Regions from separate parts of the Streptomyces sp. NPDC016562 genome, predicted to be linked through region 1. Evidence: riboswitches for the same ligand, from Rfam matches in the RefSeq annotation. Region 1 holds a riboswitch; each other region holds the start of a gene.
The links. Region 1 has a riboswitch for cobalamin ahead of ACF059_RS02180 (ribonucleoside-diphosphate reductase subunit alpha). Riboswitches for the same ligand answer to the same signal wherever they lie in the genome.
Positions count from the first base shown of each region.

Region 2: it holds a riboswitch for cobalamin, as region 1 does, so the genes downstream of both, ACF059_RS14675 (ABC transporter substrate-binding protein) here and ACF059_RS02180 (ribonucleoside-diphosphate reductase subunit alpha) in region 1, are expected to answer to the same signal.
Region 3: it holds a riboswitch for cobalamin, as region 1 does, so the genes downstream of both, cobN (cobaltochelatase subunit CobN) here and ACF059_RS02180 (ribonucleoside-diphosphate reductase subunit alpha) in region 1, are expected to answer to the same signal.

Region 1 is NZ_JBIBRZ010000001.1:474,112-483,412, reverse strand. Features, by position in the region: gene ACF059_RS02180 (ribonucleoside-diphosphate reductase subunit alpha) at 1-2,193, opposite strand, end outside; cobalamin riboswitch at 2,336-2,468, opposite strand; gene ACF059_RS02175 (CstA-like transporter-associated (seleno)protein) at 2,672-2,869, opposite strand; gene ACF059_RS02170 (carbon starvation CstA family protein) at 2,866-5,085, opposite strand; gene ACF059_RS02165 (GntR family transcriptional regulator) at 5,224-5,988, opposite strand; gene ACF059_RS02160 (extracellular solute-binding protein) at 6,279-7,559, shown strand; gene ACF059_RS02155 (carbohydrate ABC transporter permease) at 7,651-8,646, shown strand; gene ACF059_RS02150 (carbohydrate ABC transporter permease) at 8,643-9,301, shown strand, end outside.
Region 2 is NZ_JBIBRZ010000002.1:1,537,099-1,546,399, reverse strand. Features, by position in the region: gene ACF059_RS14685 (ABC transporter ATP-binding protein) at 1-7, opposite strand, end outside; gene ACF059_RS14680 (FecCD family ABC transporter permease) at 4-1,062, opposite strand; gene ACF059_RS14675 (ABC transporter substrate-binding protein) at 1,059-2,054, opposite strand; cobalamin riboswitch at 2,100-2,240, opposite strand; gene ACF059_RS14670 (hypothetical protein) at 2,349-2,867, shown strand; gene ACF059_RS14665 (serine/threonine-protein kinase) at 2,884-4,521, opposite strand; gene ACF059_RS14660 (PfkB family carbohydrate kinase) at 4,626-5,648, opposite strand; gene ACF059_RS14655 (bifunctional 4-hydroxy-2-oxoglutarate aldolase/2-dehydro-3-deoxy-phosphogluconate aldolase) at 5,612-6,298, opposite strand; gene ACF059_RS14650 (IclR family transcriptional regulator) at 6,455-7,216, shown strand; gene ACF059_RS14645 (sigma-70 family RNA polymerase sigma factor) at 7,345-8,964, shown strand; gene ACF059_RS14640 (glutamate decarboxylase) at 9,006-9,301, opposite strand, start outside.
Region 3 is NZ_JBIBRZ010000002.1:496,143-505,443, reverse strand. Features, by position in the region: gene cbiE (precorrin-6y C5,15-methyltransferase (decarboxylating) subunit CbiE) at 1-1,112, shown strand, start outside; gene cobM (precorrin-4 C(11)-methyltransferase) at 1,114-1,863, shown strand; gene ACF059_RS10105 (cobalt-precorrin-6A reductase) at 1,853-2,695, shown strand; gene ACF059_RS10100 (precorrin-2 C(20)-methyltransferase) at 2,798-4,303, opposite strand; gene ACF059_RS10095 (precorrin-8X methylmutase) at 4,300-4,947, opposite strand; gene ACF059_RS10090 (cobalamin biosynthesis protein CobG) at 4,952-6,286, opposite strand; cobalamin riboswitch at 6,993-7,151, shown strand; gene cobN (cobaltochelatase subunit CobN) at 7,184-9,301, shown strand, end outside.

The DNA.
Region 1 (9,301 bases):
GCTGAGCTTGCCGATGGTGGGCGTCTCCAGGAACAGGTTCAGCGACTGCGACTGGTCGAGGAACGGCGTACGGGCCGCCGCCATGTCGATCAGACCGCGCTGCGGGATCTCCCACGCCGTGCGGTACAGCTCGCGCACCTCGGCCGGGATCCAGCCGAAGCCCTGGACCGAGCCGCTGGAGTCGCGCAGCGCCTCGCGGGTCTGGGCGTCCCACACGCCGAGCCGCTTCAGCTCGTCCACCAGGTAGGCGTTGACCTGGAGGAACTCACCGCTGAGCGTCTCGCGCTTGAAGAGGTTGGAGACCTGCGGCTCGATGCACTCGTAGACGCCCGCGATGGAGGCGATGGTCGCCGTCGGGGCGATGGCCAGGAGCAGGGAGTTGCGCATGCCGCTCTCGGCGACGCGGGCGCGCAGCGCGTCCCAGCGCTCCGGCCAGTTCAGCTCCACGTCGTAGTGGTCCGGGTGCAGGACGCCGCGCGCGGTGCGGGTCTGCTCCCAGGCCGGCAGCGGGCCGCTGCGCTCGGCGAGGTCGCAGGAGGCCTCGTAGGCGGCGAGCATGATGCGCTCGGAGAGCTTGGTGGACAGGGCCTTCGCCTCGGGGGAGTCGAAGGGCAGCTTCAGCTTGAAGAAGACGTCCTGGAGGCCCATGGCGCCCAGGCCGACCGGGCGCCAGCGGGCGTTGGAGCGGCCCGCCTGCTCGGTCGGGTAGAAGTTGATGTCCACCACGCGGTCGAGGAAGGTGACGGCGGTGCGGACGGTCTCGTCGATCCGCTCCCAGTCGATCTCACCGTCGACGACGAACGCGCCCAGGTTGACCGAGCCGAGGTTGCAGACGGCCGTCTCGCCGTCGTTGGTGACCTCGATGATCTCGGTGCAGAGGTTCGAGGAGTGCACGACCGTGCCCGGCTCGGCGGTCTGGTTCGCCGTGCGGTTGGAGGCGTCCTTGAAGGTCATCCAGCCCTGGCCGGTCTGCGCGAGGGTGCGCATCATCCGGCCGTACAGGTCGCGGGCGGGCATGGTCTTGCGGGCCAGGCCCTCGGCCTCGGCCTTGCGGTAGGCGGCGTCGAACTCGTCGCCCCACAGGTCGACCAGCTCGGGCACGTCGGCCGGGGAGAACAGCGACCACTCGGCGTCCGCGTTCACGCGGCGCATGAACTCGTCCGGGACCCAGTGGGCGAGGTTCAGGTTGTGCGTACGGCGCTGGTCCTCACCGGTGTTGTCGCGCAGCTCCAGGAACTCCTCGATGTCCGCGTGCCAGGTCTCCAGGTAGACGGCGGCGGCGCCCTTGCGGCGGCCGCCCTGGTTCACGGCGGCGACGGAGGCGTCGAGGGTCTTCAGGAACGGCACGATGCCGTTGGAGTGGCCGTTGGTGCCGCGGATCAGCGAACCGCGGGCGCGGATGCGGGAGTACGACAGGCCGATGCCGCCCGCGTGCTTCGACAGGCGCGCGACCTGGTGGTAGCGGTCGTAGATCGAGTCCAGCTCGTCCAGCGGGGAGTCCAGCAGGTAGCAGGAGGACATCTGCGGGTGGCGGGTGCCGGAGTTGAAGAGCGTGGGGGAGGAGGGCAGGTAGTCGAGGCGGCTCATCAGCCGGTACAGCGAGGCCACTTCCTCGACGGCCTGGACGCTCTCGTCCGCGGCCAGGCCGCAGGCCACGCGCAGCATGAAGTACTGCGGGGTCTCGATGACCTGGCGGGTGATGGGGTGGCGCAGCAGGTAGCGGCTGTGCAGGGTGCGCAGGCCGAAGAAGCCGAAGCGGTCGTCGGCGCCCTCGGCGAGGGTGTGCTCGACCAGCGCGTCCAGGCGGGCGGCGTGGGCCGTCACGAACTGCGCGGTGCGGTCGGCGATGAGCCCCTCGCGGTGGCCGACCGCGACGGAGGCCGAGAAGGAGGTGGAGCCCTGCCCGGCGGCCTCGTCGCGGACGGCGAGCGTCAGCAGGCGGGCGGCGAGCCGGGAGTACGCCGGGTCCTCGGAGATCAGACCGGCGGCGGCCTCGGTGGCCAGGCCGCGCAGCTCGGCGTCGTCGGCGGCGGCGCTGCGGCCGCGCAGGGCGGCGGCGGCGACCCGGCCGGGATCGGTGTCGGGGAGGTCCGCCGTCAGTTCGGTGAGGGTACGCAGCAGCGTGGCCCCCGGGCCCTCGGTGTTGTCGCCAGAAGTGGACTCGGCGCGCGGTGCTGAAGGCGCGATGGTCACGGCGGGAGCTCTCCCTCGCTCGGCCCGGTCATCGGCGGAGCGGGGCGCGGGCGGGCGCATGCGGGCGCGCCGGAGCGCGACCTACCGCATGGCGTCCACCGGCCCAACCGCGAAGCCCGGACGTGTCGGCACCCGGTTCGGTCGAGCCGGGCGCGCTGTCGGCAGGTCCTCGGACTTCGTATCCGGTAGGCGGACACTTCATACCGTTGCGGGACAGTTCCGGATTCGCACCGGATTCCCCTGCGGCGACAGCAGCCATGAGCATACATGTGGTGGGCAGTTGATGCGTGACCCCCCACATGTTGTGTCCCCCGCGACGCGCCGTCCGCACGTGGTACCTCTCCGCTATCGCCGGGGACGGCGCCGCCGAGGAAGGCGGGCAGGCCGGTCCCCCAAGGGCCGCGCGCGCCGACGCGCACAGCCGAGGGGCCCCGCGCGGTCGTCCGGCGGGGCCCCTCGGGTGCGTGGCGGGCGGGGGTCAGCAGCAGCCGAAGCCCTCGCGGGGGTCGGCCTCGCGCGCGTCCGTGCGGGCGCGCTCGAACTCGCGGCGGGTCATGACCCGCGCGTCCGGGTCGTGGGAGCGCGCGTGGGCCGCGTAGCGGTCGTAGGCCGCCTCCCCGGAGAACTCCCGTACGTAGAACCGGGCCCGCGCCAGGACGTCCCGTACGGCGCTCACGCCACCGGCTCCTTGACCCGTCCGCCGCCCGAGTCGAGGCCCGCCGCGGCGAGCTCCGCCTTCTCCTCGGCGGTCGCGATCAGCCCGGCCGGGGCGATGATCTTCGACTCGGTCCACGGGACCTCGGCGAGCGTGACCGACTCCGGCGCGCGGACGGCCTTCAGGCAGGTCCGGGCGGCGTCCAGCAGCACGATGACGATCAGCAGGGCGAAGATCACGGACAGTACCCCGTCCACCGTGGCGTTGGTGACCACGGTGTGCATCTCGCCCATGTCCTTCGCGGGCTTGAGTACCTTCCCGGCGTCGATGCCGTCCTGGTAGGTGCTGCGCTGCGCGAAGAAGCCGATCTTCGGGTTGTCGGAGAAGATCTTCTGGTAGCTGGCGGTGAGGGTCACGGCCACGTCCCACACCAGGGGAACGGCCGTCACCCACGCCCACTTCAGCCGGCCCGACTTCACCAGCAGGGTGGTGCAGACGGCCAGGGCGACGGCGGCCAGCAGCTGGTTCGCGATCCCGAAGAGCGGGAACAGCTGGTTGATCCCGCCCAGCGGGTCCTTGACGCCCACCCAGAGGAAGTAGCCCCAGGCGCCCACGACGACCGCGCTCGCCAGCCACACGCCCGGCTTCCAGCTGACGTCCTTGAACGGCTTGTGCAGGTTGCCCAGGGTGTCCTGGAGCATGAACCGGCCGACGCGGGTGCCCGCGTCGAGCGTGGTGAGGATGAACAGCGCCTCGAACATGATGGCGAAGTGGTACCAGAAGGCCTTCATGCCGGCCCCGCCGAACACCGACGAGAAGATCTCCGACATCCCGAGTGCGAAGGTCGGCGCGCCACCCGTACGGGACAGCAGGCTGGCCTCCTCCACGTCCTTCGCTGCCTGCGTCAGCGCCTCGGGGGAGATGGCGAAGCCGAAGTTCGTCACCGCCTGCGAGGCCGACTCGACGGTGGCGCCGACGACGCCGCCGGGGGAGTTGACCGCGAAGAAGAGGCCCGGCTCGATGATGCAGGCCGCGATGATCGCCATGACGGCGACGAAGGACTCGGTGAGCATCGCGCCGTAGCCGATGACCCTGACCTGGGTTTCCTTCTGGATCATCTTCGGGGTGGTGCCGGAGGCGACCAGGGAGTGGAAGCCGGACAGGGCCCCGCAGGCGATGGTGATGAAGACGAACGGGAACATCGACCCGGCGAAGACCGGGCCGTCGCCCCGCGAGGCGAAGTCCGTGATCGCCGGCATCTTCAGCGTCGGCATCGCGATGACCACGCCCAGGGCGAGCAGGGCGATGGTGCCGATCTTCATGAAGGTGGAGAGGTAGTCGCGGGGCGCGAGCAGCATCCACACCGGCAGCACCGAGGCGACGAAGCCGTACGCGACCATCCAGAGGACCAGCGTCTCCTTCTCCAGCGTGAAGGTGTCGGCGAAGGAGGACTCCGCGACCCAGCCGCCCGCGACGATGGCGATCAGCAGCAGGACGACGCCGATGGTGGAGACCTCGGTGACCCGGCCCGGCCGCAGCACGCGCAGGTAGAAGCCCATGAAGAGGGCGATCGGGATGGTCATGCCGATGGAGAAGACGCCCCAGGGGGAGTGCGCCAGGGCGTTGACGATGACCAGCGCCAGCACCGCCAGCAGGATGATCATGATGGCGAACACGGCGACCAGGGCGGCGGCTCCGCCGACGGGGCCGATTTCGTCCCGGGCCATCTGGCCGAGCGAGCGGCCGTTGCGCCGGGTGGAGAAGAACAGCGTGACCATGTCCTGCACGGCGCCCGCGAAGATCACGCCCGCGACGATCCAGATGGTGCCGGGCAGGTAGCCCATCTGCGAGGCGAGCACGGGGCCCACGAGCGGCCCGGCGCCGGCCACGGCTGCGAAGTGGTGGCCGAAGAGCACCCGCCGGTCGGTCGGGTGGAAGTCGACACCGTTGTCGAGGCGTTCGGCGGGGGTGGCCCGGGTCTTGTCCACCTTCAGGACGCGGTGGGCGATGAAGCGCGCGTAGAAGCGGTAGGCGATCGCGTACGAGCCCAGGGCGGCGGCGAGCAGCCAGGCGGCGGAGACCTCCTCGCCGCGCGAGAGCGCCAGTACGCCCCAGCCCATCGCGCCGATGAGTCCGACGAGCACCCACGCGGCGACGGACTTCGGGGAGGGCGAGCCCGTCGTGGTGCCCGGACTCGCCGCGTCCCGTTCTGTCCCTGTTGCTTCCGGTTCGGCCATGACCCTCGTCCCCTCGTCGATCATCTGCGTAAGCGCAGGGAATCTACGGGGGATTGGCCGGTGAACGTAAGGCCCCGTCCGCATTGCGGTCTGTGAAGATTCCGGGCGGGACCGTGTGCCAAGCCGCGGGGGCGGGGGTCAGACGGCGGGGCGCTTGAGCCGGGCGACGAACTTGTACCGGTCCCCGCGGTACACCGACCGCACCCACTCCACCGGTTCGCCGTCCGCGTCCAGCGAGTGCCGGGAGAGCATCAGCATCGGCAGCCCGACGTCGGTGCCGAGCAGCCCGGCCTCGCGCGGGGTGGCGAGCGAGGTCTCGATCGTCTCCTCGGCCTCGGCGAGGTGGACGTCGTAGACCTCGGCCAGTGCGGTGTAGAGGGAGGTGTACTTGGCGAGCGAACGGCGCAGCGCCGGGAAGCGCTTGGCCGACAGGTGCGTGGTCTCGATGGCCATCGGCTCGCCGCTGGCCAGCCGCAGCCGCTCGATGCGCAGCACCCGCCCACCGGTGGTGATCTTGAGCAGCCCGGCGAGGGTGTCGTCGGCCGTCACGTAGCCGATGTCGAGGAGCTGGGAGGTCGGCTCCAGGCCCTGGGCGCGCATGTCCTCGGTGTAGGAGGTGAGTTGGAGCGCCTGGGAGACCTTGGGCTTGGCGACGAAGGTGCCCTTGCCCTGGATGCGCTCCAGCCGTCCCTCGACGACCAGTTCCTGGAGGGCCTGGCGGACGGTGGTCCGCGAGGTGTCGAATTCGGCCGCGAGCGTGCGCTCCGGCGGGACCGGGGTGCCGGGCGGCAGCGTCTCGGTCATGTCGAGCAAGTGCCGCTTGAGTCGGTAGTACTTGGGTACACGCGCCGTACGGGTGGCCGCCCCGCTCTCCGGCTCCGTGATCGCCCCTTCGGTGGCCATCGCCGCCCGCCTTCCCGACTCCAGTTTCGCTGCCGTCACCGGCTCCTCCGATATGTGCGGTCACATCGTGACACGTGTGGGGGGACAGGCCTTCTCTCTCCCCAGGTGTCGGTCCGATAACGGACCGAGCACCCGCTCATTAGACCCTTGACACCCCTAAAGGTCTAGGCCAAGCTCCAGCTACTGGTCTACACCAATATGGATCGGATCCCGGCCCCACGTGCAGTACTTCGCGTATGTCGCCGCGGCGGGCAAGGGAAGTGCAGGCAGGCATCCCTGAGGAGGGTGGCGTGAAGCGCAAGCTCATCGCGGCGGTTGGAGTCGCGGGCATGGTTATCGGCCTGGCGGCATGCGGTGATTCCGACAGCAAGGGGGGCGACAAGGCCTCCGGCGCCAAGGAGCTCACCGTCTGGCTGACGGTCGACGCCCAGAACAACTGGCCGGAGCTGGTGAAGGCGGCCGACGACGCGGTCGTCGCGAAGCACCCGGGCCTCACGATCAAGCACGAGTACTACGGCTGGCCGGACAAGAACGCCAAGCTGGACGCCGTGCTCGCCACGGACAAGGCCCCGGACGTTGTCGAGATGGGCAACTCCGAGATGATCGGCTACATGTCGACCGGCGCGTTCGCCGACGTCGACCCCTCGAAGTTCGAGAACTCCGGCGCCTGGCTGGACGCCCTCAAGCAGTCCGTCACCTACGACGGCAAGACCTACGGCGTCCCCTACTACGCAGGTGGCCGCGTGGGCACCTGGCGCAAGGACATAGCCGCCGAGGTCGGCGTCACCGCCGCCCCGAAGACCTGGGCGGAATACACCGCCGCCCTGGACAAGATCCAGGCCGCGAAGGGCGACAAGTTCAGCGCGCTCTACCAGCCCTCCCCGGACTGGTACGCCGCGATGTCCTACGTCTACGACGCCGGCGGCGCCATCGCCAAGAAGGACGGCGACAAGTGGAAGGGCGCCCTGTCCTCCCCCGAGTCGCTGAAGGGGCTGAAGCAGTACAAGGAGCTCCTCGACAAGTACATGCACGCGGACAAGACCAAGGACGAGGCCGACCGCCCGGTCGTCTTCGGCCAGGGCAACTCCGCCGCGATCTTCGCCGCCGGCTGGGAGGGCGCCACCGCGGCCGCCCCGGAGAGCGACAAGGTCGGCGGGCTCAAGGACAAGCTGGAGAACTTCGTCCAGCCCGGCCCGAACGGCAAGAACCTGCCCGTCTTCCTCGGCGGTTCGGACCTCGCCATCCCGGCCAAGTCCAAGGCCAAGGACGTCGCCGCCGAGTGGATCAACGTCTTCACCGGCGCCCAGGGCCAGAAGGGCCTGATCGCCAAGGGCAACCTGCCCAACAACAAGACGGACCTCGGCCCGCTGAAGGCCGACCCGAAGACCGAGGTCGCCGCCACCGCGGCCGAGTCCTCCTGGTTCGTCCCGACGGCGTCCGGCTGGGGCCAGATCGAGAAGGCCAAGGTCCTCCAGACGATGCTCCGTGACATCGGCACCGGCAACAAGTCGGTCGAGGACGCGGCCAAGGCCGCCGACGCCGAGATCGACAAGGTCATCAACACCAAGTGACCTGTAGTCGGCAGGGCCCCGCCCCCCGCCCGGTCCGGGCCGGGGCGGGGCCCTGCTGCCCGTCAAGAGAGGGACTCCCGAGGAGCGCGCGATGAGTGCCGCACAGACAACCACCGCCGACCTGCCGCCGGCGAAGCAGAAGACTTCTCCCGGAGCGAAGACGGGCGGGGCCGGCTCGCCGGGCCGTCCCGTACGCAAGGGCCCGGGCGCCACCCCATGGCTGCTGCTGGCCCCGTGCCTGCTCGTCATCGTCCTCGTCATGGGGTACCCGCTCTTCCGGCTGGTGTCCCTCTCCTTCCAGAAGTTCGGCAAGTCCGAGCTCTGGGGCTTCAAGGAGGCCGAGTTCGTCGGCTTCGACAACTTCACGAAGATCCTCGGCGACGGCGTGTTCTGGTCCGTCGTCCTGCGCACCGTGGTCTTCGCGGTCGGCGCGGTCGTCCTGACCATGGTCATCGGCATGCTCATCGCGCTGCTGCTGCAGAAGGTCTCCGGCTGGGTCAAGGCACTCATCAGCATCGCCCTCGTCGCGAGCTGGGGCATGCCCATCATCGTGGCCACCGCCGTCTTCAAGTGGCTCTTCGACGCCGACTACGGCGTCCTCAACTACCTGATGAGCAAGCTCCCCGGCGTCGACATGATCGGCCACAACTGGTTCGCCAGCGGCCCCCAGGGCCTCGCGGTGATCACGCTCCTGGTGGTCTGGGGCGCGGTCCCCTTCGTCGTCATCACCCTCAGCGCGGGTCTGACGCAGGTGCCCAAGGAGCTGGAGGAGGCCGCCCGCCTCGACGGCGCCGGCGCGTGGGGCGTGTTCCGGCACGTCACCCTGCCCATCCTCAAGCCGATCATCGTCATGCTGACGACCCTCTCGGTGATCTGGGACATGGGCGTCTTCCCGCAGGTCTTCGTCATGCGGAACGGCAACCCCGAGGCCGAGTTCCAGCTGCTGACCACCTACTCCTATCAGCAGGCCTTCGTGGTCAACGACTACTCGGGCGGCTCCGCCATCGCCCTGGTGACCGTCCTGCTGCTGCTCGGAGTGGTCGCCGTCTACATGCGCCAGATGCTCAAGATCGGAGAGGTGGAATGACCGTCACCACCACGTCGACCACGTCCACCGCGCCCCCGCGCGCCGCCGTACGCCTGAAGCAGAGGAAGAAGTCCAAGCTCGGCTGGAACCTCGTCGGGCTGCTGGTCTTCGTCATCGCGGGCTTCCCGGTCTACTGGATGCTCAACACGGCCTTCAAGCCGGCCAAGGACGCGATCGACCCGAACCCGCACTTCTTCCCGTCCACCTTCACGCTGGACAACTTCCGGCGCGCGCTGGAGATCTCCGACTTCTGGGGCCCCGTCGGCCGCAGCATGATCGTCTCGCTCGTCGTGGTCACCATCGGCATCGTCGTCGGCATGCTGGCCGCCCTGGCCATCTCCCGCTTCGCCTTCCGCGGCCGCAAGGTCGTGATCGTCGGCATCCTCGCCGTCCAGATGATCCCGCTGGTCGCGATGATCATCCCGGTCTTCCTGCTGCTGAACGACCTCGGCCAGTACGACAAGCTCACCGGCCTGATCATCACGTACCTGACCTTCATCCTCCCCTTCACGGTGTGGACGCTGCGCGGCTTCATCGTCAACATCCCCAAGGAGCTGGAGGAGGCGGCCATGGTCGACGGCTGCACCCCCACCGGCGCCTTCATGCGGGTCGTCTTCCCGCTGCTCGCCCCCGGCATGGTCGCCACCTCCGTCTA
Region 2 (9,301 bases), on a different contig from region 1:
CGGTCATCCGGTGACCCCCTCGGTCCGGCTGGAGCGGCGCAGCATCCACAGGAAGAACGGCCCGCCGACGAGCGCGGTGACCACGCCGACCGGGATCTCCTCGGGCGCGGCGGCCGTACGGGCGAGCAGGTCGGCCAGGAGCAGGAACACGGCCCCGCCCAGCGCGGCCACCGGCAGGAGCGCCCGGTGTCCGGCGCCGACGACCATCCGCGCGGCGTGCGGGACCATCAGCCCGACGAAGCCGATCGCGCCGCTGTAGGCGACGAGCACGCCGATGACCAGCGAGGTGAGCACGAAGACGGCGGCGCGGAACCGTCCGGTGTCCAGGCCCAGGGTGTGCGCGCCCTCCTCCCCGGCGAGGAGCAGGTCGAGCGGCCGGGCGAGGGCGACGAGCAGGACGGTGCCGACGAGCAGGGCCGTGGCGGGCAGCGCCAGTTCGTCCCAGCGGGCCCCGCCGAGGCCTCCGAGGGTCCAGAAGAGGACGGAGCGGATCTGGTCGGGGTGCGCGGCGAGCACCAGGACGAGGCTGGTGAGGGCGGACAGGACGTACTGGACGGCGACTCCGGCCAGGATGAGCCGGCCGGTGGTGAAGCTCGCGCCGCGCCGGGCCATCGCGTAGACGGCGACGAGCGCGCCCATCGAACCGGCGAAGGCGGCGAGCGGCACGCCCACCCCGCCGGCGAATCCGGCGGCCCCCGCCCCCGCTCCCGCCCCGGCTCCGGCCCCGAAGACGATCACGAGGACGGCTCCCGCCGAGGCGCCGGAGGAGGCGCCGAGCAGGAAGGGGTCCGCGAGCTGGTTGCGTACGAGCGCCTGCAGCACGGTGCCCGCCACCGCGAGCCCCGCCCCGACCACGGCCCCCAGGAGCACGCGCGGCATCCGGACGTCCCACACGATGGAGGCGAAGGCCCCGGTGCGCCGCTCGCCGGACAGGCCGCCGAGGACGATGTCCAACACCCGGCCCGGGGCGATCCGTACCGGCCCCAGGGCCAGGCCCGCGACGGCGGACGCGGCGAGCGCGCAGACGAGTACGAGCAGGACGGTGGCGGTGCGCAGCCTCACGGGGCATCGGGGTGGAGCTGGCGGCCCAGGGACTCGACCGCGTCGGCGACGCGTACGCCCAGGACGGCGGAGGAGAGCGGCAGGACGACGAACCGCCGGTTCTTGACGGCGGGGACCCCGGCGAGGGCCGGGTCGTTCACCAGGCGCTGCTTCTTGGCTTCGACGGTGGTGCCGCCGTAGTCGTAGATGAGGACGACCTCGGGTGCCCGCTCGATGACCTTCTCCCACGACACCTCACCGAAGGTGTCCTTGAGGTCCGCGAAGACGTTCGTGCCGCCCGCGAGGGAGACGATCTCGTTGCCGATGCCGTTGCCCCCCGAGGTGGAGGCGGAGGTCTCGCCCGAGTCGTAGACGAAGACGGACGGCCGGGGCGCGTCCTTGACTCGGGCGGTCACCGCGTCGATGCGGCGCTGCTCGTCCTCGACGAGCCGGGCGCCGCGCTCGGGCACGCCGAAGGTGCGGGCGACCTCGGTGATCTCGGTCTTGAGCTGGTCGAAGCCGACCCGCCCCTCGGAGCAGTACTCCACGTTCAGCCGGGAGTTGATGCCCGCCTTCGCGAGCGCCTCGCGGTCGCGGCCCTGCGCCTTGTCGAAGGCGCTGGCGTATCCGCCGTACACGAAGTCGGGATCGGCGCCGAACAGGACCTCCTTGGAGGGGTATTCCCTGGCCAGCACCTTGATCTTGTCGTAGGCGGGCCGGTAGAGCGGCAGCACGGCGTCGTCGAGATAGGCGGAGCCGACGATCCGCTCGCCCAGCCCGAGGGCGAGCAGCAGCTCGGTGGAGTGCTGGTTCATGGTGACGGCGCGCTGGGGCGGGGCCTGATAGGTGCTGCTCACCCCGCAGTTGGTGAGGGTGTACGGGAAACCGGGCGCGGCGGCGGAGTCCGCGGCGGCCCCGTGCTCCCGCACGTCCGGTGAACTGCCGCACGCGGCCAGGGGTATGAGGAGGACGAGGGGAACGAAGGCGCGGCAAAGGGCGCGGGTGCGCGACATGGCGAAGGCCTCTCCGGGGGATCCGCGTCCCCTGGTCGACGTGAAGAACGAGCAGAGGCGGTGCGTCAGTGTCTGACTCCCGGATCTCCCGCGGGGGGACGTCCGGTCACAGTGGCGGGACCGCACCGGAATCGCACCGGTTTCCTGTCCTGCACCGCCTGGGTGACGTGCCCCAGTCTGCCAGAACGGCGGGAGGGCGCGGGCGGCGGCAAGGGGGTCCGCCGACGCGCGGGTGGCGGAAGCCGGGGTCGCGGAGGATCGTGGGCAGGGTAGCCGTGGATCGGGAGGTCCGCCATGCGCCGCAGCCGAGCACCGGGCCGCTCGCGGAGCGCCTTCGCGGCGGTCGCGCTGCTGGCCCCCGCCCTCCTGGTGCCCGCGCTGGTGGCCGGGGCGCCCGGCGGATCCGGGGAGACGGTCTCCCTCACGGGTGACGGGCCCGGACAGCGCCTCGACGTCACGCTCACGCAGGTGGTCGACCCGGCCGCCCCCGCACGCTCCGCCACTGTCGAGCCCGGCGGCGACGACCGGCTCGTCGCGGTGCGGTTCCACCTGGAGAACACCGGGACGGCCGACTACGAGGACTCCCCCGCGGCCTGCGCGCATCTGCTCGACGCCACCGGGCAGCGGTTCACCGGGCTCGACCTCCCCACGACCGCCGGGCCGCGCTTCCCCGACACCCTCACGCTCCGGCCCGGCGGCGACGCGGAGGGCTTCGTGACCTTCCGGCTGCCGAAGGACGCCGGCCCGGCCGCGGTCCAGTTCGCCCTGAACGGCGGCTTCGCGGACGACGTGGGCCAGTGGAGCCTGCCCTGAGGGCGGCCCGCGGTCGTCAGGACGCGCGCCAGACCGTCATGTCCGCGGTCACCCACTGAGGCCAGTTCTTCAACTGCACCAGCGACTTGTTCTGGATCACGAAGAGCGCGATGTCGCCCGACGGGTGCTTGATGCAGAACGCGCTGCCGTTCGTCGCCCCGGCCAGCCCGAACTCGCGCGTGTCGACGTCCGTGAGGGCGGCCCGGCACACGTCCAGGGAGCCCTGCTGATCGGGGAACAGCATGGTGATCACGCTGGAGTCGCTCTCCAGGTCGCAGCCGGTCCTCTCGCAGTTCAGCCGGATGTCCCCCGAGCGGTCCTGGCGCTGGGCCGGTTCTTTTTTGACGCCGACCGAGTTCTCCGTGTCCAGGCGCACCCCGGCGTACGGGACGGCTGCGGGCGGCTTGGACTCCTGGGGCGGGCCCGACGCCGGTCCGGCGGCTCCCGCCGTCCCGCCGCCGGTCGCGGACGCGGCCGAACCCGACGCCGTCCCCGCGGCCGGTCCCGACACCGGTCCCGAGGGGGTCTTCTGCGCCGCCGGGGACCCGTTGCGGACGCGCAGCAGCCTGCCGATGTCGTCCATGTACGTCCAGGCCAGACCGGTCAGCACCATGGCCGACGTCGTCACCGCCGCAGCGGTGACCAGTGCGACGCGCCGCCTGCGGGCCCGCCGTTGCTCCGGTGCGGCCGGGGCCGGCGCGGGCCGCCACCGCCGCAGCAGCGGCGTCGTGTGCACCGAGGTGGGATCCGGAACAGGAGCAGGGACCTCCACCTCCGGCCCCATCAGCTCGCGCCAGACGGCCGGGCCGCCGCCCGCATCCGCGTCCGCCCCCAGCCGCTGCCGGCACCACGCCACGATCTCCGCCGGGGTGGCCCGCTCCTTGGGATCGGCGGCCAGGCACCGGGCGATCACCGGGCGCAGCTGCTCGGGCAGGTGGGACAGGTCGGGCTGGGAGTGCACGATCCGGAACATGACGCTCAGCTGGGGGCCGCCTCCGTACAGCGCCTCGCCCGTCGCCGCGAACGCCGCCGTCTGGCCCAGCGTGAAGACGTCGGTGGCCGCCGTGACCTCGCCCGACGACGCCTGTTCGGGCGCCATGTACTGCGGCGTCCCGATGGCGTTGCCCGTCCCGGTGGCCGCGGTGACGCCGGACGCCAGCGAGATCCCGAAGTCGATGACCCGGGGACCGTCCGCGGCCAGCAGCACGTTCGACGGCTTCAGGTCCCGGTGCACGATGCCCGCGCCGTGGATGGCCTGGAGCGCCTCGGCCACCCCCGCCATCAGCCACAGCACGGCGGGAACCGGCAGCGGTCCGCGGCGGGCGACGGCCTCGGACAGCGAGGGGCCGGGCACGTACAGGGTGGCCAGCCACGGCGGGGTCCCGTCCGCCTCGGCGTCGATCAGCTCGGCGGTGTACGCCCCCTTGACCCGGCGGGCCGCCTCCACCTCCCGGCGGAACCGCCGCCGGAACGCCGGGTCCTCGGCCAGCTCCGGGCGTACGACCTTGATCGCCACAGGGCGGCCGCCCCGGGTGTGCGACAGGTAGACCCGGCCCATGCCACCGGCGCCGAGCCGAGCGGCGAGGCGGTATCCGGCCACGGTCGGCGGGTCCTCCGCCAGCAGGGGCTGGAACACCTCGGTCGCGCTGTTCATCGGTCTCCCCCCGATCACCTGATCAACCGATGAGTTGATCCACATCCACCGCCACACCCTAAGCGCCGTGCGGCGACGGGAATCCGCGGGGGGAGCCGACTCCCTCACGCCCCGGCGGGCCGCTCTTCCCAGCGCCCCGGGAGCGCGGTCCGGGCGGCCAGGGCGGCCGTCTGCGCGAAGGCGGGGACGTGGCCGGTGCCGCCGCGGCCCGAGACCGAGAGGCAGGCGGCGGCCGTCCCGTAGGCCACGGCGTCCGCGAGGGTGTCGCCGAGGGCGAGGCGGGCGGTGGCGGTCCCGGTGAAGCAGTCGCCCGCGCCGGTAGCGTCGACCGGCGCCGGGTTCACGGGCACGGTGTGGAAGGCCTGCCGCGCGCCGTCGTCGAGCAGGAGCCGGCCGGCGCCCGCGGTGACCACGACCGTACGGGCGCCCAGGGCGCGCAGGCGGGTCGCGGCGGTGCGCGGGTCGTCGGTGTCCACCAGGGCCCGGGCGTCGGCCGGGCAGGAGGTCTTGAGCAGCCCGGTCAGCGGGGCGATGCGCGCCAGCAGGTCCCGGGCCTGGGGCCGGTCGGTCAGCCGGGGGCGGAAGTTGGGGTCGTACGTGAGGTGCCCGCCCGCCCCGTGCACGAGGTGCGCGGCGGCCAGTACGGCGTCGCGGCTGCTCGGCGACAGGGCACCGGTGACGCCGCTGGTGATCAGGGCCCGGCACCGGGTCAGAAGCGGCCGCCAGGACTCGATGTGCCGGGGTGCGAGGGTGGAACCGGCGCTGCGGGCGCGCCAGTAGACGAACTCGCGCTCGCCGTCGGTGTCGGCGCAGAGCAGGTAGGCGCCGTTGGGGTGCGGGGCCCGGTGGACGTGGGTGACGTCCACGCCGAGCTCGGCGGCCCGCCGCAGCAGCGGCACGCTCAGCTCGTCGTCACCCACGACGGTGAGCAGGGCGGTCCGCGCCCCGGCCGCGGCCGCGGCGGCCGCCGCGTTGAGGGCGTCCCCGGAGTAGGAGAGGCGCGCCCGCGTGCCGGCGGTGGCCGCGCTCAGGGCGGTGTCCGCGTGGATCTCGACGAGCACCTCCCCGAGCACGAGGACGTCGTAACCCGTCACCGCGGGGACCTCGCGCAGCAGCCGTCGCCGCACGGCCCGGAAGGTCCGGCAGCTCCGGCCGCTCCGAGCGGCTCCGCCGGTTCGGCCAGCGCGGCGAACAAGGCGGCCAACTCCCCCGGCTTGGTGGGCAGTCCGTCCCCTATGCCGACGGCGGTCGCACCGGCGGCGAGCCACCCGGGGACCTCGGCGGGCCGGATCCCGCCGGTCGGGATGAGCACCGCCTCGGGCAGGACGGCCCTGAGGGAGCGGAGGAAGCCGGGACCGCCCACGTGCGCCGGGAAGACCTTGGCGGCGCCGGCCGCCCGTACGGCGGAGGCGATCTCGCCGGGGGTGAAGCCGCCCTCGACGAAGACGGCTTCACGGCGCTCGGCGACCTCGCGGACCTCGGGGGCGGGATACGGGGAGATCAGGAAGGCGGCGCCCGCGTCCAGGGCGGTCTCGGCCTGCGCGCCGGTGGTGACCGTGCCCACGCCGAGGAGGGCGCGGCGGCCGTGCGCGTCGCGGAGCGGGAGCGTACGGGCGAGGGCGTCGGCCCAGCCCGGGGTGGTGGTGGTCAGTTCCACCGCCCGGCAGCCCGCGGCGAGCAGGGCGGTGGTGTGGCGGACGGCCTCGTCGGCGTCGGCGTGACGCAGCACGGGCAGGAGGCGCTGGGCGGCCATCACGTCGTACGGGTGGCAGGACAAAGGACCCTCCCCTCGTTCCACGTAGTGGAACGGGGTATCGTCATGCGGAACGATGTGGTCTAGACCCTACACAGGCCGGGAGTTCGCGTGTCAACACACCTGCCAGCCCTCGCATCGACGGACGAGGCGGTCCTCGCGTCAACCGATGAGGCGGCCGTGGCTCCTCGCGGCGGCCGCGCCTCCGCGGCCGGTTCCGCCCTGGAGAAGTCCCTGCGCGTCCTGGAGGCCGTGGCGGCTCCCCACGGCCCGCACCGGCTGACCGACCTCGCCGCGGCCGCGGCGGTGCCCAAGTCCAGCGCCTTCCGGATCCTGACTTCGCTGATCGAGCAGGGCTTCGTGCGCCAGGGGGCGGACAGCCGCTACGGCCCCGGCCCGCGGCTGCGCGGGCTCGGCGCGCTGGTCACCGGCGGGGAACCGGCGAGCATCGGCCACGTCCTCGGCGAACTCCGGCGGACCACCGGCCACACGGTCCATCTCGCCCTGCACACGGGGGAGACCATCACCTACATCCGCAAGCTCGAAGGCGACCAGCCGTTCCGCACCGCCTCCCGGATCGGCATGCGGATGCCCCTGCACACGACGGCGATCGGCAAGAGCATCCTGGCCCACCTGCCCGACGAGGAGGTGCGGACCCTGATCGCCGCCACCGGGCTGCCGCAGCGGACCCCGCGCACGCTCGCCACCACGGAGGCGCTGCACGCCCAGCTGGCGGAGGTCCGCGCGCGCGGCTTCGCCCTGGACGACGAGGAGAACGAGCCGACCATCCGCTGCGTCGGCGCCGCCGTCCTCGGTCCGGACGGCCGCCCGGTCGGCGGGGTCAGCGTCACCACCGTCACCCTCCTGGCCTCCCGCGAGGAGATCGAGACGTACGCACCCGCCCTGCGCGCGGCCGCGCAAGCCCTCGCTCCGCTGCTGTGAAGCCCTTCGCGGAGACTTGCGAAAAAGTCCTGCGAAAACTATTTCCTGATAAGTGTTATCGGGGCACCCGTCGACGGTCTCCCAGGTATCGGGCATCATCGACCGCCGATACGGACAGGGAACATCACATGAGCACTCAGCACACGGCAGCGCTGGTGACAGCGGCCCGCGCGGGCGACCCCCGCGCGCAGGACGAGCTGGTCAGCACCCATCTCCCGCTCGTCTACAACATCGTCGGGCGCGCCCTGGGCGGCTCCTGCGACGTGGACGACGTGGTGCAGGACACGATGCTGCGGGCGCTCGACGGGCTGGGGGGCCTGCGTGCGGACGAGAGCTTCCGGTCGTGGCTGGTGGCCATCGCGATGAACCGGGTACGGGCCCACTGGCAGGCCCGCCAGAGCGGTTTCGGCGAGAGCACCCTGGAGGCGGCCGGGGACGTCGCCGACCCGGGCGCCGACTTCGTCGACCTGACCGTCGTACGCCTCCAGCTCGCGGGACAGCGGCGCGAGACGGCCCGCGCCACGCGCTGGCTGGAGCCGGAGGACCGGGCGTTGCTGTCGCTGTGGTGGCTGGAATGCGCCGGGGAGCTGACCCGGGCGGAGGTGGCGACCGCACTGGAGCTGTCCCCCCAGCACACGGCGGTGCGGGTGCAGCGGATGAAGGCGCAGCTGGAGTCGGCGCGGGTGGTGGAGCGCGCCCTGGACACGCAGCCGGGCTGCGAGGAACTGCGGGGCGTCCTGGCGGGCTGGGACGGGCAGCCGTCCGCGCTGTGGCGCAAGCGAATAGCCCGGCACGCCCGGGAATGCGTACGGTGCTCCGGTCTGTGGAGCGGACTGGTTCCGGCCGAGGGACTGCTGGCCGGTCTGGCCCTCGTACCGGTCTCGGCGGCGCTGCTGGCGGGCGTACGGTCCTCCGTGGCGGCCGGCTTCGCCCCTGCGGGCGCGGCCGTCGCCGCCGGCTCGGAGGGCGACTTCGCCGACGCGGCGACCCAGCTCACCCCGGTCGGGCATGCGGGCGGTGGCCGGGGCGCCCTGCGCAAGCGCCGGCGCGGCCGCCGCCGGGTGATCGGCGGCGCGGTGCTCGCCGCCTGCGTCGCGAGCGGCGGTCTGGTGTACCTGGGCGCCCTGCCCGGCTCGGATGACGTGAAGGAGGAAGGGGCCGCCTCCGCCGCCCCGCTGGCCGCGCTGTCGGCGACCGAGTCCACGGCCGCGCTCCCCTCGGAGTCGGCCTCCCCCTCGACGTCCGCCTCGCCCTCCCCGTCGGCGTCACCGTCGCCGTCCGCCTCGGCCAGTCCCAGCCCGAGCCCGTCGAAGGCCAGCGCCTCCCCGACCCGGCGGGCCTCCACTCCCCCGCCGGCGCCGGCCCCGCAGGGAGTCGCCGGCCAAGTCGTGGCCCTGGTCAACACCGAGCGGGAGGCCGCCGGCTGCGGCCCCCTCAAGGAGGACCCGCAGTTGCGCGCGGCCGCTCAGGGGCATTCCGACGACATGGCGGCCCGGGACTTCTTCTCGCACACCAACCCCGACGGCGCGGACCCCGGTCAGCGGACGACCGCCGCCGGGTACCGCTGGTCGACGTACGGGGAGAACATCGCGATGGGGCAGCAGACCGCCAAGGCGGTCATGGACTCGTGGATGAAGAGCCCGGGCCATCGCGCGAACATCCTCAACTGCTCCTTCAAGGACATCGGCGTGGGCATCCACACGGGCTCGGGCGGCCCCTGGTGGACGCAGAACTTCGGCGCCCGCTGACCGGAGGCGCCGGGCCCTGAGCCCCGCCCACCGAGGCACCCCTAGTGATGGAAGCCGGACCGGGGCGCCTCGGCCGGTACGGGCGGGGGCGTGGTCCGCAGGTGCTCCACGGCCCGGCGCAGGTCGGCGGCGAGCAGGGCCATCTGATCGCGGGTCACGCCGTGCCGGACCAGGACCCGCTGGACGACCGTGTCGTCACGGTCGGCGGGCAGCCGGTACGAGGGCACCTGCCAGCCGCGCATGCGCAGCCGGTCGGAGAGGTCGTACAGGCTGAAGCCGGCTGCGGCCGGGTCGGTGAGCGTGTAGGAGACGGCGGGCAGGGCCCCTTGGCCGTCGT
Region 3 (9,301 bases), on a different contig from region 1:
CCGCCGACGCCTGCACCGGCCTGCGCGTCTCCTGGCCGAGCCCGCTGCGCCCGGCGGTACCGAAGCTGATGGCCGAGCACGCCGGCCGCCGGATCGCGGTGCTGGCCAGCGGGGACCCGATGTTCTACGGGATCGGCCGCGCCCTCGCCGAGGAGCTCGGGCCGCAGGCCCTGCTGGTCCACCCCCACCCCTCGTCCGTCTCCTACGCCTGCGCCCGCCTGGGCTGGCCGGTGGAGGACACCGAGGTGATCACGGTGGTCGGCCGCCCGGTGGCCCGGATCGCGGCCGCGCTGCACGAAGGACGCCGGGTGCTGGTGCTCAGCGCCGGAGCGGCGTCCCCGGGCGAGATCGCCGCTCTGCTCCGGGAGCGGGGCTTCGGCCCGAGCCGGATGCGGGTGCTGGAACAGCTCGGGTCCGAGCGCGAGGACGCGTACGAGGGCCGCGCGGAGAGCTGGGACCACGCGCCCGGCGACCCCCTGAACGTGGTGGCCCTCGACTGCCGCCGGGACCCCGCCCACGACGCGCCCCGGCTCGGCGCGACCCCCGGCCTGCCGGACGCCGCGTACGAACACGACGGCCAGCTCACCAAGCGCCACGTCCGCGCCGCCACCCTGTGCGCCCTGGCCCCGGCCCCCGGCGAGCTCCTGTGGGACATCGGCGGGGGCTCCGGGTCCATCGGCATCGAGTGGATGCGCACGCACCCCTCGTGCCGGGCGGTGGCGGTGGAGCGCGTACCGGAGCGGGCCGCGCGGATCTCCCGTAACGCGGCGGCCCTCGGCGTGCCCGGCCTGCGCGTGGTGGTGGGCGCCGCCCCGGAGGCGCTCGTCGCGCTCCCGGCCCCCGACGCGGTGTTCATCGGCGGCGGGCTGACCGCGCCGGGCCTGCTGGACGCGGCCTGGGCGGCGCTGGCCCCCGGCGGCCGGCTGGTGGTGAACACGGTCACCCTGGAGTCGGAGGCGGTCCTCACCGACCGCTACCGGCGCCACGGCGGCGAACTGGTGAAACTGGCGGTCGCGCACGCCGTGCCGGTCGGCGGTTTCACGGGCTGGCGCCAGGCGATGGCGGTCACCCAGTGGTCAGTGACGAAGTCGACGAGCGAGAAGGATCTCTGACATGACCGTGTACTTCATCGGGGCGGGCCCCGGCGCCGCCGACCTGATCACGGTGCGCGGGGCGCGGACCCTGGCCGCCGCCCCCGTGTGCCTGTACGCGGGCAGCCTCGTCCCGCAGGAGCTGCTGGCCGAGTGCCCGGACGGCGCCCGGCTGGTCGACACCTCGCAGCTGAACCTCGACGAGATCATCGAGGAGTGCGTACGGGCCCACGCGGCGGGCCAGGACGTGGCGCGGCTGCACTCCGGCGACCCGTCCATCTTCAGCGCGGTCGCGGAGCAGATGCGGCGCCTGGACGCGGCGGGGATCCCGTACGAAGTGGTCCCGGGCGTCCCGGCCTTCGCCGCGGCCGCCGCGGCGCTGAAGCGGGAGCTGACCGTCCCCACCGTCGGCCAGACGGTGATCTTGACCCGCATCGCCCAGCAGGCCACCCCGATGCCGCCCGGCGAGGACCTGGCCACGCTGGGCCGCAGCGGCGCCCTGCTGGTGCTGCACCTGGCCACTCGCTACGTGGACCGGGTCGTGGACGAGCTGCTGCCGCACTACGGCGCCCAGTGCCCGGTCGCGGTGGTGGCGATGGCCAGCCGTCCCGACGAGCTGATCCTGCGCGGCACCCTGGCCGACATCGCGGCCCAGGTGAAGGAGCACGGACTGGTGCGGACCGCGGTCATCGTGGTGGGGCGCACGCTGGGCGCGGAGCAGTTCCGCGACAGCCACCTGTACTCGCCCGAGCGGGACCGGCATGTCTGCTGAACCCCGGCCGGGGCAGACCCAGTCGGGGCAGACCCACGCGGGGCAGACCCACTCGGGGCAGGCCCAGCCGGCGCACGAGGTGCCGACCCGCCACGTGCTGATCCTCGGCGGTACGACGGAGGCCCGGCAGCTCGCGCAGGCGCTGGCGTCCGACCCCTCGGTCCGTGTGACCACCTCGCTCGCGGGGCGGGTCACCGCGCCCGTGCTCCCGCCGGGCGGGATCCGCATCGGCGGCTTCGGCGGCGTCGCGGGCCTCGCGGAGTGGATCGCCGGCCACGACGTGACCCATGTCGTCGACGCCACCCACCCGTTCGCGGAGCGGATGAGTTTCCACGCCTCCGAGGCGCAGCCGCTCACGGGCGTCCCGCTGCTGGCGCTGCGGCGCCCCGGCTGGAGCCCGCAGCCGGGCGACGACTGGACCTTCACCGACTCCCTCGCCGGGGCGGCGCAGCTGCTGCCCGGCGTCGGCTCCCGCGCGTTCCTGACCACCGGCCGGATGGGCCTGCACACCTTCGCGCACCTCACCGACACCTGGTTCCTGGTGCGTTCGGTGGACCCGCCGGAGGGGCCGGTGCCGCCGCGCCTGGAAACCCTCCTGGCGCGCGGCCCGTTCACCCTCGACGACGAACGGGAACTGATCGCCCGCCACCGGATCGACGTCCTGGTCACCAAGGACAGCGGCGGCTCCGCGACCGCCCCCAAGCTCACCGCCGCCCGCGAGGCGGGCGTCCCGGTCCTGGTCGTACGCCGCCCGCCCGTCCCCCAGGGCGTACCGGAGGCGGACTCGGTGCCGGCGGCCCTGCGCTGGCTCGGCCGCGGGGGGGCCGCGTAGGTCCGGCGTCGCTCTCCCGCGAGGCCGGACACGCGGTGGAAGGACCCGTGGCCCGGGGCGGCGGACCGCCCCGGGCCACGGGTCGTTGAGCGCCCCGCCCGGTCACGGGTAGCGGCGCGGCGTCCACGTGATCCGCGAGCCGTCGGCCCGCTCGGTGACCTGGGTCTGCGAGGAGCCGATCAGCAGGAGCGTGCGCATGTCGACCTCGGACGGCTCCAGTTCGGCGAGCGTGACGATCCGTACCGACTGCTCCGGGCCGCCCACGTCGCGCGCCACGACCACCGGCGTCTGCGGCGAGCGCAGCTCCAGCAGCAGCTCCCGCGCCTGCGCGACCTGCCAGGTCCGGCTGCGCGAGCCGGGGTTGTACAGCGCGAGCACCAGGTCGGCGGAGGCGGCGGCGCGCAGGCGCTCCGCGATGACCTCCCACGGCTTGAGCCGGTCGGAGAGCGAGATGGTGGCGTAGTCGTGACCGAGCGGGGCCCCGGCCGCGGCGGCCGCCGCGTTGGCGGCGGTCACGCCGGGCAGCACCCGTACGGGCACGTCCTTGTACTCGGCCTGCCCGGCCACCTCCAGGACGGCGGTGGCCATGGCGAAGACCCCGGGGTCGCCGCCGGAGACCACGGCCACCCGCTGTCCGCGCCGGGCGAGGTCGAGCGCGAACTCGGCGCGCTCCGACTCCACCTTGTTGTCGGAGCCGTGCCGGATCTGGCCCGGCTTCACCGGGACCCGGTCCAGATAGGTGGTGTAGCCCACCAGCACCTCGGCGTCGGCCAGCGCCCGCCGGGTCTGCGGGGTGAGCCACAGCGGGCCCGCCGGGCCGGTGCCGACGACCACGACCTCACCGGGACCGGAGGGCACGCTGCCCGGGTTGCCGATGCGGCTGGGCACCACGGCGACGGCGAAGTACGGCACGCTGCCGGGGTCGGTGTCGGCGAGGACGCCGGTGCGCTCGCCGGCCATGGTGGCGCGTTCCACGTAGCGGGCCTCGGCGAGCCGGCCGCTGTTCTCCATGGCGGCGCGCACCGCCGGGAAGGTCCGGCCGAGCTTCATCACGACCGCCGAATCGGTGGCGGCGAGGCGGGCGGTGAGCTCCTCCTCGGGCAGGGTGCCGGGGAGGATGGTCAGGACCTCCTCACCCTCCACGAGCGGCGTGCCGAGCCGGGCGGCGGCGGCACTGACCGACGTGACACCGGGGATGACCTCGGTCTCGTACCGGTCCGCGAGCCGCTTGTGCATGTGCATGTACGAGCTGTAGAAGAGCGGGTCGCCCTCCGCGAGCACGGCGACGGTCCGGCCGGCGTCCAGGTGGACGGCCAGGCGGGCGGCGGCGGACTCGTAGAACTCCTCCATCGCGCCCTGGTAGCCCCCGGGGTGGTCGGTGGTCTCGGTGGTGACCGGATAGACCAGCGGCTCCTCGATGTGCGTCTCGCGCAGGTGCTTCGCGGCGATCGAGCGGGCGATGGAACGGCCGTGCCGGGCGCTGTGGTAGGCGACGACGTCGGCTTCGCCGATCACCTCGACGGCGCGCAGGGTCATCAGGTTCGGGTCGCCGGGCCCGAGCCCGACCCCGTAGAGGCGCCCCTTGCCGTCACTGGTCCTGGTGCTCATTCGGCCACGCTCGCAATGGCGTTGACGGCCGCGGCGGCGATGGCGCTGCCGCCCCGGCGGCCGCGCACGATCAGGTGGTCGAGGCCGGAGGGGTGGGCGGCGAGGGCGTCCTTGGATTCGGCCGCGCCGATGAAGCCGACGGGCACGCCGATGACGGCGGCCGGGCGCGGGGCGCCCTCCTCGATCATCTCCAGCAGCCGGAACAGTGCGGTCGGCGCGTTGCCGACGGCGATCACCGAGCCCTCCAACAGGCCGCGGTCGCGCCACACTTCGAGCGCGGCGGCGCTGCGGGTGGTGCCCATCTTCGCGGCCAGCTCCGGCACCGCCGGGTCCGAGAGCGTGCAGATCACCTCGTTGTCGGCGGGCAGGCGCTTGCGGGTGACCCCGCTCGCGACCATCTGCACGTCGCACAGGATCGGCGCGCCCGCCTCCAGCGCGGCGCGGGCGCGCAGCACCACCTCGGGGGTGTACCCCAGGTCCTGCGGGAGGTCGGTCATCCCGCACGCGTGAATCATGCGCACCGCGACCTGGGCGACCGAGGCGGGCAGCCCGGAGAGGTCCGCCTCGGCGCGGATCGTGGCAAAGGACTGGCGGTAGATCGCGGCGCCGTCCTTCTCGTACTCGAACACGGTGTACTCGCTCATTTCTTCACTGCGTCTTCGGACTCTGAGGTGATGAGGGGATCTCGCGTGCGGCCGTCAGGGCGTCCGCCAGGTCTTGTAGGCCTTGCTGGTACGGCTGGTGCGTCTGGTACGGCTGATGCGACAGGGCCTGCCCGTGCGCGGAGAGCCGGTAGCCGTCCTGCGTGGCTACCACGTCGACCCACTGCGTCCCCCGCGGGTGCCCGCACCGGCGCTCGCACCCGGACCAGTGCACGGGCAGCGGCCCCAGGGCCCGCTCGACGAGGGCGCGCGCGTCGGCGCGTACGTCCGCGAGGGATTTCGCGCAACCGGGGCGCCCCGTACAGGCGGTGACGGACAGCCAGGGACTGTCGGGGGACACGACCAGCCCGGCGGCCTCCAGCAGGGCCGGGCCGTCGACCGGCTCCCCGAGCGGGGCGCCGGGCAGGATGACGGTGCGCCACGGGGTGATCCGCAGCCCATCGCCGTGCTCGGCGACCCGCACCAAGACCCGCCACTGTTCGGTGGTCAGCCGCCCCAGCGGGGGCAGGACGCACAGGGCTCCGCGCGGGCCCGGTCCCGCGCCCCGGCCCCAGGGCTGGGGCGGCGGGCAGTACGGCCAGTCCACCGCGGCCTCGCGCGTCGCCTCGATACCGGCGGCGGCCAGCCGCGCGCCGAACTCGCCCTCGTCCAGGCCGTGTTCCGGGGGAAGCTCGCTCACCCGCCAGGCCCGGGTGCCGGCCGCGTCGGCGGCGTCGAGGAAGTACTCGGCGGCGAGCAGTGCGGCGCGCGGGGCGTCCTGCGCGGCGACGGCCACGGCGCCGGAGGCGGCCGGCCCCAGACGCACCAGCGCCCGCTCCCCCGCCCCCGGCCGGCCGAGCACGGTGATGTCCGGCTCCAGGGCGGCCACGTCCCCGCGCCCGTCGTCGAAGGCGAAGAGGAACCGCCCGGACAGGGCGGTGACCCGCGCGTTCGCGCACAGCAGCCGGTCCAGTTCGCGGACCCAGGGCAGCACGTCCTGCGAGGCGGGCGTGGCCACGATGTTGCGCACCCGCTCGTGACCGGGCGCGGGCAACAGCCCGGCGGAGTCGAGCAGCCGCGCGAGCCCGGCGCCGCACCCCTCGGCGAGGCCGCGCACCTGGACGTTGCCGCGGGAGGTGAGCTCCAGGTGCCCGTCGCCGAACCGGTCGGCGGCCAGCGCGAGCAGGGACCCCTGGCGCGCGGTCAGCGCTCCGCCGGGGATCCGCACACGGGCGAGGTACCCGTCGTCCGCCGCGTGCAGCCGCAGCGCACCGGGGCATGCGTCACCGCGATCCCGTATGACGGGTTCGTCCCGCGATACGGCGGAGGGGGGCTGGGGCATGGCGGCGAGCATACCCACGATTCCGATCCCCCGACCTGTGTCCGTCACCACCCTCCTGCCACCACCAGTCACCCCACCCCCCATCCCGGCCCCCACCCCCACCAGAAACCCCACCCCCTCCCGGCCTCCACCCCACCCACAACCGCACGCCCCTCCCCGCCTCCACCCCCACCAGCCAATCCACCCCCACCACCAGCACTCCCCCACCGCGATTCCACCCCGCGCCGCCCACTCCAGCCCCGCCGGCGTTTGAGGCGCGGGGCCCGGGGCAGAGCCCCGCCCATCCAGCCCCCCCCCCCCCCCCCCCCCCCCCCCCCCCCCCCCCCCCCCCCCCCCCCCCCCCGGGGCGGGGTCGGGGGCCGGGGGGGGGGGGCCCCCCCCCCGCAACGGCGCCGCGCCAACACCCCCAGCGCCACCCCCGGCAAAGCCCCTCCCGCCCCCACCAACCGAGGCGCGGCCCCCACCCCCCCGCCTACGGGGCCCGGGAAAAGCCCCGCCCATCCAGCTCCGCCGCCCACTCCAGCTCCGCCGCCCACTCCCGCCCCGCCACCCACACCAGCCCCGCCGGCGTTTGAGGCGCGGGGCCCGGGGCAGAGCCCCGGCAACGGCGCCGCGCCAACACCTCCAGCGCCACCCCCGGCAAAGCCCCCGACCCCCACCCGCCCCCGCCCACGCCCACCCCGGCCCGGCCTGCACAAACTCACGCCCTAAGATGACCTTCCGGCGGACCACACGGCCCGCCGTCGCCGAGGACGGCGACATGGGAGGAAGCCCGGTGAGATTCCGGCGCGGTCCCGCCACTGTGAACCCGGCAGAGCCACACCGCCGGGCAAGTCAGGAACTCCCGCTGTCCTCACTGCCCGGGGCGCGGAAACCCCGAGGAAGGCCTGCCGCCGCATGATCCTGCTGCTGTCGACGTCCGACACCGATCTGCTCAGCGCTCGCGCCGCGAACACGGCTGACGCCCCCGTCCCGTACCGGTTCGCGAACCCCTCCCGCCTCCCTCTCGACGACCTCCCCGGACTCCTCGACGGAGTCGACCTGGTCGTCGTACGCCTCCTCGGCGGACTCCGCGCCTGGCAGGAGGGCCTCGACGTCCTCCTCGCCCCCGGCCAGAGCCGCCCCGTGGTGGTCCTCACCGGAGAACAGGCCCCGGACGCCCAGCTGATGGAGGCCTCCACGGTCCCGATCGGCATCGCGGCCGAGGCCCACGGCTACCTCGCGCACGGCGGCCCGGCCAACCTCGACCAGCTGGCCCGGTTCCTCTCGGACACCGTCCTGCTCACCGGCCACGGCTTCGAACCCCCCGCCGCCTCCCCCACCTGGGGCCCCCTGGACCGCCCGGCACCCGCCCCAAGCACAGGCACGGCCCCCACCACAGGCACGGCCTCCACCACGGGCACGGGCACCACCCCCGGCACCACCACGGCGGCCCCCACCCCCAAGGTCGCCGTCCTCTACTACCGCGCCCACCAGATGAGCGGCAACACCGCCTTCGTCCACGCCTTGTGCGACGCCATCGAGGCCCACGGCGCCGAGCCGCTCCCCCTCTACGTCTCCTCCCTCCGCACCCCGGAGCCCGAGCTCATCCAGGCCCTGGAGTCCGCGGACGCGATCATCACCACCGTCCTCGCGGCCGGCGGCACCCGTCCCGCCACCGCCTCCGCCGGCGGCGACGACGAGTCCTGGGACGCGGGCGCGCTCGCCGCGCTCGGTGTGCCGATCCTCCAGGCCCTGTGCCTGACCGGCTCCCGCGGTACCTGGGAGGAGAACGACGAGGGCCTCTCCCCCCTCGACGCCGCCACCCAGGTCGCCGTACCCGAATTCGACGGCCGCCTGATCACCGTCCCGTTCTCCTTCAAGGAGATCGACGAGGACGGCCTCCCCGCCTACGTGGCCGACCCCGAGCGCGCCTCCCGCGTCGCCGGCATCGCCGTACGCCACGCCCGCCTGCGCCACATCGACCGCCGCGACAAGAAGATCGCCCTGGTCCTGTCGGCGTACCCCACCAAGCACTCCCGCATCGGCAACGCGGTGGGCCTGGACACCCCGGCCAGCGCCGTCGAACTGCTGCGCACGCTCATCGCCGAGGGCTACGACTTCGGCCCCGTCCCCGAGATCCCCGGCCTGGTCTCCGGCGACGGCGACGAGCTGATCCGCGCCCTGATCGAGGCCGGCGGCCACGACCAGGACTGGCTCACCGAGGAGCAGCTGGCCCGCAACCCGGTCCGCATCCCGGCCGCCGACTACAAGCGCTGGTTCGCCGAGCTCCCCGCCGACCTGCGCGAGAGCGTCGAGGAGCACTGGGGCGAGGCCCCCGGCAACATGTTCGTCGACCGCTCCGCCAACCCGGAGGGCGACATCGTCCTGGCCGCGCTGCGCCGCGGGAACCTCCTCATCCTGATCCAGCCGCCGCGCGGCTTCGGCGAGAACCCGATCGCGATCTACCACGACCCGGACCTCCCCCCGTCGCACCACTACCTGGCGGCCTACCGCTGGATCCAGGCCGGCGCCCACGACGGCGGTTTCGGTGCCGACGCGATGATCCACCTGGGCAAGCACGGCAACCTCGAATGGCTCCCGGGCAAGAACGCCGGCCTCTCGGCGTCCTGCGCGCCCGACGCCGCGCTCGGCGACCTGCCCCTCATCTACCCGTTCCTGGTCAACGACCCGGGCGAGGGCACCCAGGCCAAGCGCCGCGTGCACGCCACCCTGGTCGACCACCTCGTACCGCCGATGGCGCGCGCGGAGTCGTACGGCGACATCGCACGCCTGGAGCAGCACCTGGACGAGTACGCCCAGATCTCCGCGATGGACCCGGCCAAACTCCCGGCCATCCGCGCCCAGATCTGGACCCTCATCCAGGCCGCGAAGCTCGACCACGACCTGGGTCTGGCCGAACGCCCGGACGACGACGGCTTCGACGACTTCCTGCTCCACGTCGACGGCTGGCTGTGCGAGGTCAAGGACGCCCAGATCCGCGACGGCCTGCACGTCCTGGGCGGCGCCCCGACC